DNA from 3 places in the Streptomyces sp. NPDC021115 genome. Region 2 is predicted to be linked to each of the others. Evidence: riboswitches for the same ligand, from Rfam matches in the RefSeq annotation. Region 2 holds a riboswitch; each other region holds the start of a gene.
What was found. A riboswitch is a leader RNA that binds a small molecule or an ion and turns the genes downstream of it on or off. The one in region 2 is predicted to bind cyclic di-AMP.
Positions count from the first base shown of each region.

Region 1: linked by a shared signal. The riboswitch ahead of ACH4TL_RS32880 (M23 family metallopeptidase) and the one ahead of ACH4TL_RS17535 (M23 family metallopeptidase) in region 2 are both predicted to bind cyclic di-AMP.
Region 3: linked by a shared signal. The riboswitch ahead of ACH4TL_RS24730 (NlpC/P60 family protein) and the one ahead of ACH4TL_RS17535 (M23 family metallopeptidase) in region 2 are both predicted to bind cyclic di-AMP.

Region 1 covers NZ_JBIRQF010000014.1:98,275-102,917, forward strand. The annotation lists gene ACH4TL_RS32870 (M16 family metallopeptidase) at 1-914, shown strand, start outside; gene ACH4TL_RS32875 (M16 family metallopeptidase) at 935-2,320, shown strand; cyclic di-AMP (ydaO/yuaA leader) riboswitch at 2,546-2,708, shown strand; gene ACH4TL_RS32880 (M23 family metallopeptidase) at 2,722-3,516, shown strand; gene ACH4TL_RS32885 (GntR family transcriptional regulator) at 3,761-4,522, shown strand; gene ACH4TL_RS32890 (HPr family phosphocarrier protein) at 4,635-4,643, opposite strand, start outside.
Region 2 covers NZ_JBIRQF010000004.1:745,092-749,734, reverse strand. The annotation lists gene ACH4TL_RS17540 (aldo/keto reductase) at 67-1,011, opposite strand; gene ACH4TL_RS17535 (M23 family metallopeptidase) at 1,165-2,328, opposite strand; cyclic di-AMP (ydaO/yuaA leader) riboswitch at 2,340-2,498, opposite strand; gene ACH4TL_RS17530 (PP2C family protein-serine/threonine phosphatase) at 2,712-3,938, opposite strand; gene ACH4TL_RS17525 (hypothetical protein) at 4,187-4,564, opposite strand.
Region 3 covers NZ_JBIRQF010000008.1:105,192-109,834, reverse strand. The annotation lists gene ACH4TL_RS24740 (hypothetical protein) at 46-399, shown strand; gene ACH4TL_RS24735 (L,D-transpeptidase family protein) at 555-1,280, shown strand; gene ACH4TL_RS24730 (NlpC/P60 family protein) at 1,336-2,526, opposite strand; cyclic di-AMP (ydaO/yuaA leader) riboswitch at 2,534-2,727, opposite strand; gene pcrA (DNA helicase PcrA) at 2,896-4,643, shown strand, end outside.

The DNA.
Region 1 (4,643 bases), on a different contig from region 2:
CGTACGGCACGGCCTTCGAGAAGCTCATCGCCATGGCCTACCCCGAGGGCCACCCGTACCACCACACCCCGATCGGCTCGATGGCCGACCTGGACGCCGCCTCCCTGGAGGACGCCCGGGAGTTCTTCCGTACGTACTACGCGCCGAACAACGCGGTGCTGTCGGTCGTCGGCGACATCGACTCCGAGCAGACCCTCGCCTGGATCGAGAAGTACTTCGGCACCATCCCCTCGCACGACGGCAAGCGGCCGCCGCGCGACGGCACCCTGCCCGAGGTCATCGGCGGGCAGCTGCGCGAGGTCGTGGAGGAGGAGGTCCCGGCCCGCGCCCTGATGGCCGCCTACCGGCTGCCGCACGACGGCACCCGTGAGGCCGACGCCGCCGACCTGGCGCTGACCGTCCTCGGCGGCGGCGAGTCCTCCCGGCTGCACAACCGCCTGGTGCGCCGTGACCGCACGGCCGTCGCCGCCGGGTTCGGCCTGCTGCGGCTGGCGGGCGCGCCGTCGCTCGGCTGGCTGGACGTGAAGACCTCCGGCGGGGTCGAGGTGCCCGGCATCGAGACCGCCGTCGACGAGGAGCTGGCCCGGTTCGCCGAGGAGGGCCCGACTCCGCAGGAAATGGAGCGCGCCCAGGCGCAGATCGAGCGCGAGTGGCTGGACCGGCTGGCCACCGTCGGCGGCCGCGCCGACGAGCTGTGCCGGTTCGCCGTGCTGTTCGGCGACCCGCAGCTGGCCCTGACCGCAGTGGGGCGGGTGCTGGACATCACCGCCGAGGAGGTGCGGGCCGTGGCCGCCGCGCGGCTGCGCCCCGACAACCGCGCCGTGCTGGTCTACGAGCCCGTCCAGGGCGCGGACGACTCCTCCGACGCCGCAGAAGCCGCCGACACCGACGCAGAAGGGGAGGCGGCCCAGTGAGCGACGCCGTCACCGCCACCATGACCTTCCACCCGCAGCCGCAGGGCGGTGCCCCCAAGCCGTGGGCCTTCCCCGCGCCGGAGCGCGGTGAGCTGTCCAACGGCCTCACCGTGCTGCGCTGCCACCGCCCCGGCCAGCAGGTCATCGCCGTGGAGATCAACCTGGACGCCCCGCTGGACACCGAGCCGGCCGGTCTGGAGGGCGTCGCCACGATCATGGCGCGCGCCCTGTCCGAGGGCACCGACAAGCACACCGCCGAGGAGTTCGCCGCCGAGCTGGAGCGCTGCGGCGCCACCCTGGACGCCCACGCGGACCACCCCGGCCTCCGGGTCTCCCTGGAGGTGCCGGTCTCCCGGCTGCCCAAGGCGCTCGGCCTGCTCGCCGACGCCCTGCGCGCCCCCGCCTTCCCCGACGGCGAGATCGAGCGGCTGGTGCGCAACCGGCTGGACGAGATCCCGCACGAGCTGGCCAACCCGGCCCGCCGCGCGTCCATGGCCCTGGCCAAGGAGCTGTTCCCGGCCGAGTCGCGGATGTCCCGGCCGCGCCAGGGCACCGAGGAGACCATCGAGGGCATCGACGCCGCGGCGGTGCGGGCCTTCTACGAGGCGCACGTCCGGCCGTCCACCGCGACCGCGGTCATCGTCGGCGACCTGACCGGCCTCGACCTCGACCAGGCGCTCGCCGACTCCCTGGGCGCCTGGACCGGCGGCCCCGCCCCGCAGCGGCCGGTCCCGCCGGTCATCGCCGACGACACCGGCCGTGTGGTCATCGTCGACCGGCCCGGCGCGGTCCAGACCCAGCTGCTCATCGGGCGCATCGGCGCCGACCGGCACGACCGCGTCTGGCCTGCGCAGGTGCTGGGCACCTACTGCCTGGGCGGCACCCTCACCTCCCGTCTGGACCGGGTGCTGCGCGAGGAGAAGGGCTACACCTACGGGGTGCGCGCCTTCGGCCAGGTGCTGCGCTCGACGCCGCCCTCCCCGGCCGGTGGCGGCTCGGCGGGCGCCTCACTGCTGGCGATCAGCGGTTCGGTGGCCACCGAGGTCACCGGCCCGGCGCTGGAGGACCTGTGGACGGTGCTGCGGACCGTGAAGGAGGAGGGGCTGACGGACGCCGAGCGCGATGTCGCCGTGCAGAACCTCGTCGGCGTCGCCCCGCTCAAGTACGAGACGGCCGCCGCCGTCGCGGGCACCCTCGCCGACCAGGTCGAGCAGCATCTGCCGGACGACTTCCAGGCGCTGCTGTACGCCCGGCTCGCCGAGGCGGGCACGGTGGAGGCCACCGCGGCGGTCGTGAGCGCCTTCCCGGCCGACCGGCTGGTGACCGTGCTGGTGGGTGACGCCTCGAAGATCGAGGAGCCGGTCAAGGCGCTCGGCATCGGAGAGGTGCGCGTCATCACCGGCTGAACCGCGGCCCGGCGGGCCCGATATGTCCCGGGGGTCGGCCCAACGCACTATCACCACAAGGACCCTGGCGTCGAGTGAGACGCCAGGGTCCTCCCGTATGCCCGATTTGAGGGGTGTTTGGTTTGTGGCGAGAACAACAAAAACCCGTAACCGTTTGGTGATCGAATCACGGCCCGTTTAGCGTCAGTGCGGCTGTTCGCCGGATACCCGCCGCATCCGCGGCACGGACAGTCATCGCCGAGTCCCATGGTGCGAGTGCCAGGGGAGCCGGGGACCCAAACGTCCCTGGGGTGAATCGGACGCCTTCCCCGGCCGGGGGAGGGGCCCGTAGGAGACCTTCCTGCTCCGAACCCGTCAGCTAACCCGGTAGGCGAGAAGGAAGGAAAGGAGTGCGCCACACCATGGCGTTCACCCGTGCCGCCGGGAAGCACCGACGTCCCAGCCAAGCCGCTGTCCGCACCGGAGCGAACATCGCGGGCATCACCACGGTCGCCTCGGGCGTCGTCGCCGGTATCGCCGGCCCCGCCCTCGCCGCGACCGGCGAGACGCCGTCTCCCCAGGACACCGGTCTCCGCCAGGCGATGGTGATGGGCGACGGTCTCTCCGACCGGATCGACGCGCAGGCCCAGTCCCAGGAGGCCGCGGCGGAGGCCGCCGCAGCCAAGGCGAAGGCCGAGGCCGTGGCCCGCCAGGAGGCCGCGCGGAAGGCCGAGGCGGCCGCGAAGAAGGCCAAGGCGGAGCGCGACGCCAAGGAGCGTGCCGCGCGTGAGGAGGAGCGCAAGCGCCTCAACACGTTCGTGTCGCCCGTCAGCGGCTCCAGCGTCTCCACCGGTTACGAGGCGTCCAGCGGACTGTGGTCCTCCGGCAGCCACACCGGGATCGACTTCCAGGCGTCCACGGGCACTTCGGTGCACTCGGTGGGCTCCGGTGAGGTCGTCGAGGCGGGCTGGGGCGGCGCCTACGGCAACAACGTCGTCATCAAGATGAACGACGGCACCTACACCCAGTACGGCCATCTCTCGTCGATCGGCGTCTCGGTCGGCCAGAAGGTCACCCCCGGCCAGCAGATCGGCCTGTCCGGCGCCACCGGCAACGTCACCGGCCCGCACCTGCACTTCGAGGCCCGCACCACCGCGGAGTACGGCTCGGACATGGACCCGCTGTCGTACCTGCGCTCGCACGGCGTCAACCTCTGACGGACGCCCGCCCGTCCCCGTCGAAAGGCCCCGTCCGCTCCGGACGGGGCCTTCGGCATGCCCGCGGCCATGGCCGTCGCGGTGACCGTGACTGTGACCAAAAAATATCCCCGAATTTCCTTCGCCCATCGGAAATCCCGGCGGCTTCGAATAGAGTCGCGGAACGCGCGTCGTTCGGATGCGTTTTGCGGGGTTGAGGCGGAGGTTCGACAGTGCGGGACCGGACGTGAATGCGGAAGCGGAAGTGAACGGGGATACGGCCGCGCTCCAGGGCGGTCGCCGGATTTCGGCACACGCGGTGTGCGCGGCGATCCGTGACGACATCATCTCCGGCGCCTGCCCGCCCGGCAGCCGGCTGACCGAGGAACTGCTCGCCCGGCGCTACGGGGTCTCCCGGGTGCCCGTCCGTGAGGCGCTGCGCACCCTGGAGTCCGAGGGCTTCGTCACGACCCGGCGGCATGCGGGCGCGTGCGTCGCGCAGCCGTCCGAGAAGGAGGCGGCCGACGTCCTGGACATCCGGGCCCTGCTGGAGCCGCTGGGGGCCGCCAGGGCCGCCCAGCGGCGCACCGAGGGCCATCTGAAGGTGCTGCGCGGTCTGGTCCGGCTCGGCCAGGAGCGGGCCAGGGGCGACCGCCTGGGCGAGCTGCGCTCGCTGGGGGACTGGTTCCACGAGACGCTCGCCCAGGCGTCCGGCAGCCCGAGCCTGGCGGGTCTGCTGGTGCAGCTGCGGCGCAAGACGGCGTGGGTGTACGCGGTGGACCGGGCCCGGCAGCCCGCGCCCGGCACGCCGGACCCGACCGGGTGGGCGGACCCGTCCGTGCGCGCCGTCGAGTCCTGGGCGGAGCACGGGGCGATCGTGGACGCGGTCGCGCGCGGCGACGCCGACCGCGCGCGGGCGCTCGTCGCCGCGCACACCGAGCGTTCGCTGGCCGAATACCGATGGCGAAATGCGTCCCAGGTGAGAACTTCGAAACATTCCGTAAACACGGCGAGCGGCCGGAATTAACAGCCGCCCGGTATATCCTCAAAGGAATTCCGCACCAATAAAACAACGGGGCCGCGGTGATCCGTAATGGTTCACCGCGGCCCCGCCGCGCCGAAATGCGATTCGGATGGAATCAGACGGT
Region 2 (4,643 bases):
TCGCGCCTCAACCGTCGAAGGCCGGACGACGAGGCCGCGACCAGGCCCGCCCGCCGATGGTGGGGGTCAGGCCGAGGCTGAGGTGAGGAGGTTCAGCTCGGGCTCGGTGAGGTGGAGGTCGGCCGAGGCCAGCAGGGACGGGAGCTGGGCCGGGACGCGGGCGCTGGCTACGGGGGCGACGACGGTCGGCTGGGCGGCGAGCCAGGCCAGGGCGACGGTGGCGTGGTCGGCGTCGTGGTTGGCGGCCACGTCGTCGAGGGCGGCGAGGACCTTCTGGCCGCGCTCCGTCTCCAGGTGCTTTGCGGCGCCCGTGGAGCGGGCGCTGTCGACCGTGGTGCCGGGGCGGTACTTGCCGGTGAGGAAGCCGGACGCGAGGGCGTAGTACGGGAGCGTCGCCAGGCCGTGGCGGGCTGCGACATCGGCCAGGTCGCCTTCGAAGGTGTCGCGGGAGACCAGGTTGTAGTGGGGCTGGAGGGCGACGTAGCGGGCCAGGTTCTCCTGCGCGGAGAAGGCGAGGGAGGCGTCGAGGCGCTCGGCGGAGATGTTGGAGGCGGCGATCTCGCGGATCTTGCCCGCCTTCACCAGCTCGTCGAGGGTGGAGATGATCTCCTCGACCGGCACCGACGGGTCGTCGAAGTGGGTGTAGTAGAGGTCGACGTAGTCGGTGCCCAGGCGCTGGAGGGATTCGTCCAGGCCGGACTTGATGGCGGAGGAGGAGAGTCCGCGGGGCTCCGGGTGGCCCGCGCCGACCTTGGTGGCGAGGACGATGTCGTCGCGGTTGCCGCGGGAGGCGAACCACTTGCCGAGGACGGTCTCGGACTCGCCGCCCTTGTTGCCGGGTGCCCAGGCGGAATAGACGTCGGCGGTGTCGATGAAGTTGCCGCCCGCCGCCACGTACGCGTCGAGCACCTCGAAGGACTCGGCCTCGTCGGCCGTCCAGCCGAAGACGTTGCCGCCAAGGGAGAGCGGGAAGACGGACAGCTTGCCGATGTTCTTTCGGGTCTCAGTCATATGTTTTGACAACGTGGCAGGCGGAGGGGGTTATTCCGTCAGAGCCCGGCGGAACCCGCGGGAAACGAACCGGCGGCCCTGGCGTCAAGGGGGGAGAGAGCGCCAGAGCCGCCGGAGCGAGGGGCCGCCGGGAGCGGCGGCCGGATCAGGGGGTCACGGGTTCAGCCCGTGGTCGCGCAGCCAGGGCATCGGGTCGATCGGGGAGCCGCCGCCCGGCCGGACCTCCAGGTGGAGGTGGGGGCCGGTGACGTTGCCGGTGGCTCCGACGCGGCCGATGGTCTCGCCCGAGGACACCTTGCCCGAGGTTACGACCATGGACGAGAGGTGGCAGTACCAGATCTCGGTGCCGTCGTTGAGCTTGAGCACGATGCGGTAGCCGTACGAACCGGCCCAGCCCGCCTGGGTGATGGTGCCGCCGCTCAGCGCCTTGACCGGAGTGCCGGTCGGGGCGGCGAAGTCCTGGCCGGTGTGGTCGGCGGACCACAGGTCGCCGGCCTGGCCGAAGCCCGCGGTCAGGGTGTACGAGGCGACGGGGAGGACGAACCCGCTGGTGGCGGCCTTGGCGGCGCGCTCGGCGGCGGCCTTGGCCGCGGCTTGCTTCTTCTCGGCCTCCGCCTCGGCCTTCGCCTTCGCCTCGGCGGCCTTCTTCTTGGCCGCGGCCTCGGCCTTCTTCTGGTCCGCCAGGTCGCGGGCCTTCGCGGCGGCCTTGGCCGCGTCGTCGGCGGCGGCCTTGGCGGCGGCCCTGGACGCCGCCTCGCGTCTGTCGTCGTCCGCCGCGGTCTGCTGGCCCTCGGCCTGCCGCAGGATGCGGGTGCGCAGCGCCTCGCCGGAGTCGGTGGCGCTGGTGGTGAGGGTGGCCGCGGCGGGCTGCGAGGAGTCCTGGTCGTCCCCCATCAGGGAGCCGATGCCGGGCAGGTCCTTGGCGGCGGGCAGCTGGGCCTGGACCTTGTCGGCGACGTGGGCGAGGTCCGGCATGGAGATCGGGACCGCCGGACGGTCCTTGGCGCTCGCCATGCCGCCCGCGCCGACCGCCGCGATGACGCCGACGCCGAGGACGGCGCCGCTGCGGGCCATGGTCCCGCCGCGCTGCTTGCCGACGCGGTGCCTGCCGCGGAGCGGGGCGATGGACTCCTCGGTGGGGTTCCATTCGTCCCAGACGGTTTCCTTGGCACCGGACGGCTCATCCGGTTCGGCGCCGAGGCCGACCGCGGGCCGGGCGCCGGCGTCGAAGCCGACCCCGTACGCGGTCGCGGTGCCGATGCCGGTGCTCGATGAGCGATACGGGGCTTCGTCCAGTACGGACCTGTTGGACGCCACCGGGGCGCACTCCTTTCCTTCCCTCTCGCCGACCGGGTTAGCTGACGGGTTCGGAGCAGGAAGGTCTCCTACGGGTCAGGTTCGACCCGATTCACCCCAAGATGGTGGTTCCCCGGCTCCCTCGGTGCCGCGGATGTCGCGCCACGTACGGGATTAGGCGACGGCGCACGGTGCCGCCACTGCGACGACTGTGTCGACCGCGCTGCGTTATCGAACGTTAATAGAGAGCGCGACATGATTCCAAGCTCTTCTGAAGAATCCGCGCAGCTTTGGCATGAACTTAGTAACCAAGGAAGGACAGATGGGGACGTTTCCCCTCGCTTGAAAAGGGTTGGTAAAAACCTCCCAGGAGCTGATCGTGCGTCAATCGTTATGCGTGGCCGTCACGGTCGACTACGGTCCGTGTCCGGAGCGGGGGGCGTGGTTCCGTTCGGTCCTGGCGGGCGATGGACCGCGAGCAGCGCCATGTCGTCCGAACCCTCCCCGCCCGTATGCAGGGCGATGTCCGCCACCAGCGCGTCGAGCAGCGCGCCAGGACCGGTGAAGCGGCGGCCGCGCAGCCGTTCCTCCGGGACGTAGAACGTGCCGTGCCGGTCGCGCGCCTCGGTCACCCCGTCCGTGAACAGCAGCAGGGTCGCGTCCTCGGGAAACCGCAGCTCCGTCACCCGGTCGGGCCACGCACCCAGTTCGCCCATCCCCAGCGGCAGCGCGGCCGCCGCGGGTTCCAGGGGCCGTACGCCGCCGTCGCCCGGCAGCAGCAGTGGCGGGGGATGACCGCGGTTGATGAGGCGGAGGGTGGAGTCGCCGCGCGGGATCTCGCCGAGGACGGCGGTGGTGAACCCCTCGAACGCCTCCAGCTCGGCCCGCCGCGCGCCCTCCCGTCGCAGCGCCCGCTCCAGCCGCCCCGCGAGCCCCTCCAGCGTCGACTCCTGCTCCGCCGCCTCCCGGAACGCGCCGATGAGGACCGCGACGACCTCCACGGCCTGGAGCCCCTTGCCGCGGACGTCCCCGACGAGCAGCCGCACGCCGTGCGGGGTGTCCTGCACCGCGTACAGGTCGCCGCCGATCGCCGCGTACCGATCGGCCGCCACGTAGCGCGCCGCGACGTCCAGTCCGGCGATGCGGGCGGGCGGTACGGGCAGCACGGCCCGCTGCGCCGCCTCCGCGATGCCGCGCGCCGAGGCCAGCCGCCGGTCGCTGCGGCGGACGACGCGGTTGATCACGAGCGCGAGGAGGGCGACGGTGGCCACCGTGGCGATCTCGGTCGCGGCCTGCGTCGGGTCCTTCACCCCGTGCAGCTCCGCCAGCAGGCATACGGCGATGAGGGCGAGGACGGTCGTGACGATGGTCGGCCGCAGCGGGAAGAGGGAGGCGGCGACCAGCGGGGCCGCGGCGAAGAAGGGGGAGGCGGTGTACGGGGCCGGGGCGGCGAGGTCGAAGGCGACGCCGCCGAGCAGCAGGACGGCGGGGGTCCAGCGGGCCAGCCGGCGCCCCGACGAGACCTGGGCGGCCTCCTCGGCCGTGAAGAGCCTGGCGCCCGCTCCCGGGGGCTCGGCGGCGGGCGTACGGGCGGGCGCGCGGACGCCCGTACGCGCCCTGCTCCCTCGCACCCGCGCCACCGGCCTGTCTCGCTTTCCCTGGTTCGTGACCCCGTTCGTGACCCCGCCCTCAGGCTTCCGGCTGCGGGGGCGGGGTGCGAGCCGGTGGCGGCCATGTGGGTGCGTCAGTGTGCGTCAAGATGCATCAGCGCGTGCGTCAAGGTGCGTCAAGGTGCGTCCGAAAACGCCGAGCGGCCCCGGATGGCAGGCATCCGGGGCCGCAGGGTGAGCCGGTGGCGTTCGCCGGGGCTCGGTGGGCGTCAGCCGCGGCCGTAGCCACCGCCGTTGCCGAGGGCGACGTTGCTGCAGCTGCCGCCCGCGTTGATGTCACCCGAGCTGGCGAGGCCGCCGATGTTGGTGATGAGGCCGGTAGCCGTGCCGCAGTTGTTTTCCTGGTAGGCCGAGGTGCCGTAGGTGTAGTTGACGCAGTTGGGGCTGATGCCGATGTCACCCGTGGTGGCGCCCACAGCCGTGTTGACGATCGGGGCGGTGGCCGTTTCACAGTTGTTGACCTGGATCGTCCCGAAGGGGTCGAAGCCCCCGCCGCCGTGGTGGGCGGCGGACGCCGCACCCGCACTCCCCAGGACCAGAGTGCCTGCCGCCACGGTCAGGACAGCAAGCTTCTTTCCGATGTTCACGAGATTTCCTCCAGAAGAGCCGAATCCGCGGAAAACCACACATTGCGATTCAACGAAAGGAAATCCGCGACATCGGGGA
Region 3 (4,643 bases), on a different contig from region 2:
CCCGGGTGACTGGCGGTGATATGTGCGGCGCTAGTCTCCGATGCCATGGACGTACTCATCAATGTGTTCGTCGGCCTGCACATCGTCGGCATCGCCGCCCTGCTGGGAGGCTTCCTCTCCCAGCTCACGGCGGTACGCGGGGACGGCGCGCGGATGACGCCGGGGATGCTGCACGGAGCGCTGACCATGCTGGTCACGGGCGCCGCACTGGTCGGGCTGAACCAGGCGGACGATCAGACCGTCAACACGGTCAAGATCGGCGTCAAGCTGGCGCTGCTGGTCGTGATCCTGGGCCTGGTGTATGTGAAGCGGGACGAGGAGAAGGTGGAGCCCGCGGTGTTCGGCGCGGTCGGCGCGCTGACCACGGTGAACATCTTCATCGCCGTGCTCTGGACCTGATCCGGGACCTGATCCCGGATCTCCCTCTGCCCCGTTCCGGTGGGCCAACCCGGGGGCGCGAAGGGGCGGAATGGGGGAAATCGCACCTGTAAGCGCAACCCGACGCACTCTTCGACTGTCTTACCCGAGAAGGGCAAGCCCGGAGGGAGCGCGCAATGGGGGTAACGGCAGGGTTCGGGGCGTGGCGGGCATGGCGCCGCCGCACGGCGGTCGCCTTGGGTGTGGCGGGCATGGTGGTGCCGCTGTCGGTCGCGTTCGGTGCGGCACCGGCGCAGGCGGCGACCTCGTGCACGGCGAGCACCGGTCCGTATCAGAAGCAGGTCGAGAAGTTCCTCGGCCGTCCCGTCGACGGTCGGCAGTCCTCGGGGGACTGCCGCGCGACGCAGAGATTCCAGATCAACCACGGCATAAGCCCGACGATCGGCTACGCGGGCCCCGTCACCTGGGGCATCATGAAGCTGATCAACGCGCAGAAGGCGGCGGGGCACAACCCCAACGCGGCGCGCAAGTGCCCCACCAACAAGGGCCGCATCGCCTGCGTCGACCTCACCCGGCAGCTCAGCTGGGTGCAGGACGGTTCGCGGCTGGTGTTCGGGCCGGTGCCGGTGCGCAGCGGGCGGGACAAGTACGAGACCCGCACCGGGCTGAAGAAGATCTACTGGCGGGACATCGACCACTGGTCGACGATCTACGACGTGGCCATGCCGTACAGCCAGTTCTTCGACGGCGGGCAGGCGTTCCACTCCATCGCGGGAAGCGTATGGTCGCCGCCCGGCTCCCACGGCTGCGTCAACATGCGGTCCGGTGACGCGAAGAAGTACTGGAGCCTGTTGCGGAACGGCGACGACGTGTACGTGTACGGGCGTAAGCCGGGCACGTGATGGGGGAGCGGCGGCGGCTGCCCGCGTATCGGGCAGCCGCCACCGCTCACCGCGGCTAGGCGGGCCGCACGCTCCCGTAGATCGGCATCTCGGTGATCGGCGCCTTCTTCACCACGTCCCCCGGCTTCGGCGCGTGGATCATCATCCCGTTGCCGATGTAGAGGCCGACGTGGCTGATGTCGTCGTAGAAGAAGACGAGGTCGCCGGGCTTGAGGTCGGAGGTCGAGACGCGCGTACCGGCCTTCACCTGGTCCCATGTGGTGCGCGGCAGCGCGACACCGGCGGCCTTCCAGGCGGCCTGGGTGAGCCCTGAGCAGTCATAGGAGTTGGGGCCGGTGGCGCCCCACACGTACGGCTTGCCCAGCTGGGACTCCGCGAAGTCGATCGCCTTGGCGGCCTTGGTGCTGCTCGTGGAGGTGGACGAGCCGGAGCTGCTTTCGGAGCTGCTTCCGGAACCGGAAGAGGAGTTTCCGCTCGACTGCTGCTCCTGTTCCTGCTGCTTCTGCCGGGCCGCCGCCTCCCGCTGCTTCTCGGCCAGCTCGGCCGCCTTGCGCCGCGCCTCCTCGGCCTTCTTCTTCTCGATCGCCGCCAGCCGCGCCTTCTCCTTGGCGGTCAGGTTCGCCAGCAGCCGGCGGGCCTGCGCGAGCTTGTCCTGGACGGACTTCTTCTTGGTCTTCAGCTCCCGCTGGGTCTCGTTCAGCGACTCCAGGCTCTTGGCCGCCTCGCCGCGCTCCTTGGCGACCTTCGCCGCCTGCGTCTGGAAGTCGTCGACGGCCTTCTTCTGAGAACCGGCCATCCGGTTCATCAGATGGGACTGGTCGAAGAGGTCCTGCGGATCGTTGGAGAACAGCAGGGTCGCGGCGCTCGAGGTCACGCCGCCGTCGCGATACTGGGCCGCGGCGTAGGTGCCGAGCGTGCGGCGGGCCTCGTTCAGCTTCTCGGTGTTCTCGGCGACATCGTCCAGCAGCCGGTTGACCTTGGTGCGCTGCTGCGCGGCGCGCTCCTTGGCGGCGTTGTAGTGCTGGGTGGCGGATTCCGCCTGGTGGTAGAGGGTGTCCACCTTCTCCTTTACCGCCTCGATCGACTGCGTGGTGCCGGGCTTCGGGTCGCCCGGGGCGGCGTTCGCGGTCTGGGAGAGGAGGGTGACGGAGGCGAGGGCGGCGGTGGTGAATCCGACGGCGGTGCGGCGCCCGGTGGACGAGGCGGCGGTGGGTATTCGGGTCCGCGGCTTGCGGTGCGACGCCAAGGGAGGCGACTCCTTCCGTGGACCGCCTACCGGGTTAGCTGTCGGGTTCGGGCGGTTCGGAAGGTTGCCCTACGGCCTCTGCGGACGGACGGCGCGTCGTGACGTCGTACCTGCCGCTCGGGCCGATTCACCCCGGTGTTGCGTTCTGGGTCCCCGGCTCCGGGCGCCTTGCGACGTGGCCGGACTCGGCGGAGGCCGCCCGGGCCGACGCGGTTCGCCGACGGGTCTGCGGGCTGCCTGAGGGAGGACGGTAGCCAACTCGTGGGGCTCCTGTGAAGGCTGGTGGTCGTTTTGCCCGAAACCGTTTCGTGACATCCATGCGCAGTCCATGCGTAGGCTGTCAGTGGGGCCGCCTAAACTCGGTGAGCGATGAGCAGCCTCTTTGACGACAGCTTCCTGGCGGATCTCGGGGCCCCTGACGAGGAGCCCCCGCCGCCCGAGGATTCCGCACACCCGGGCCCGGCGGGCGGTTCAGGCGGCGAGGACGTGCCGCACCACCTCTTCAGCGAGTGGGGTCTCCCCGGGGCCGCCAGGCCCGAGGGGAACTTTGACGCACCGGTGCCGACCGGCGGCCCCAGAGAGGCGTACTACCGGGACGGTGCGGCCCGCCCCGTCCTCGACCCGGCGGCGCTGCTGGAGGGGCTGAACGAGCAGCAGCGGGCCGCCGTGGAGCACACCGGCTCGCCGCTGCTGATCGTCGCGGGGGCCGGGTCCGGCAAGACCCGGGTGCTCACCCACCGCATCGCCTATCTGCTCGGCACCCGCCATGTGCACCCCGGTCAGATCCTCGCCATCACCTTCACCAACAAGGCGGCGGGGGAGATGAAGGAGCGGGTCGAGGAGCTGGTCGGCCCGCGGGCGAACGCCATGTGGGTGATGACCTTCCACAGCGCGTGCGTCCGCATCCTGCGCCGCGAGTCGAAGAAGCTGGGCTTCACCTCATCGTTCTCGATCTACGACGCCGCCGACTCGAAGCGGCTGATGGCGCTGGTGTGCCGGGATCTCGACCTCGACCCGAAGAAGTTCCCGCCGAAGTCGTTCAGCGCCAAGATCTCCAACCTGAAGAACGAGCTGATCGACGAGGAGACCTTCGCCGGTCAGGCGGCGGACGGGTTCGAGAAGACGCTCGCCGAGGCGTACGCGATGTACCAGTCGAGGCTGCGCGAGGCCAACGCCCTCGACTTCGACGACATCATCATGACCACGGTCAATCTGCTCCAGGCGTTCCCGGACGTCGCCGAGCACTACCGCCGCCGCTTCCGGCACGTCCTGGTCGACGAGTACCAGGACACCAACCACGCTCAGTACACGCTGGTGCGCGAGCTGGTGGGCCCGGGCACGGACGAGGTGCCGGCCGGGGAGCTGTGCGTCGTGGGCGACGCCGACCAGTCGATCTACGCGTTCCGGGGTGCCACGATCCGTAACATCCTCCAGTTCGAGGAGGACTATCCGGACGCGCGCACGATCCTGCTGGAGCAGAACTACCGCTCCACCCAGACCATCCTGAGCGCCGCCAACGCCGTCATCGAGCGCAACGAGAACCGCCGCCCGAAGAACCTGTGGACCGAGGCGGGCACGGGCGCCACCATCACCGGCTACGTCGCCGACACCGAGCACGACGAGGCCCAGTTCGTCGCCGACGAGATCGACCGGCTGACGGACGCCGGGGACGCCCGGGCCGGGGACGTCGCGGTCTTCTACCGCACCAACGCCCAGTCCCGTGTCTTCGAAGAGATCTTCATCCGGGTCGGGCTGCCGTACAAGGTCGTCGGCGGAGTCCGCTTCTACGAGCGCAAGGAGGTCCGCGACGTCCTCGCGTACCTGCGCGTGCTGGCCAACCCCGAGGACGCCGTACCGCTGCGCCGCATCATGAACGTGCCCAAGCGCGGCATCGGTGACCGCGCCGAAGCGATGATCGACGCGCTCGCGTCGCGCGAGAAGATCACCTTCCCGCAGGCGCTGCGCCGCGTAGACGAGGCGTACGGCATGGCGGCCCGCTCGGCGAACGCGGTCAAGCGGTTCAACGCGCTCATGGAGGAGCTGCGCACCATCGTGGAGTCGGGCGCGGGCCCGGCGACCGTCCTGGAGGCCGTGCTGGAGCGCACCGGCTATCTCGC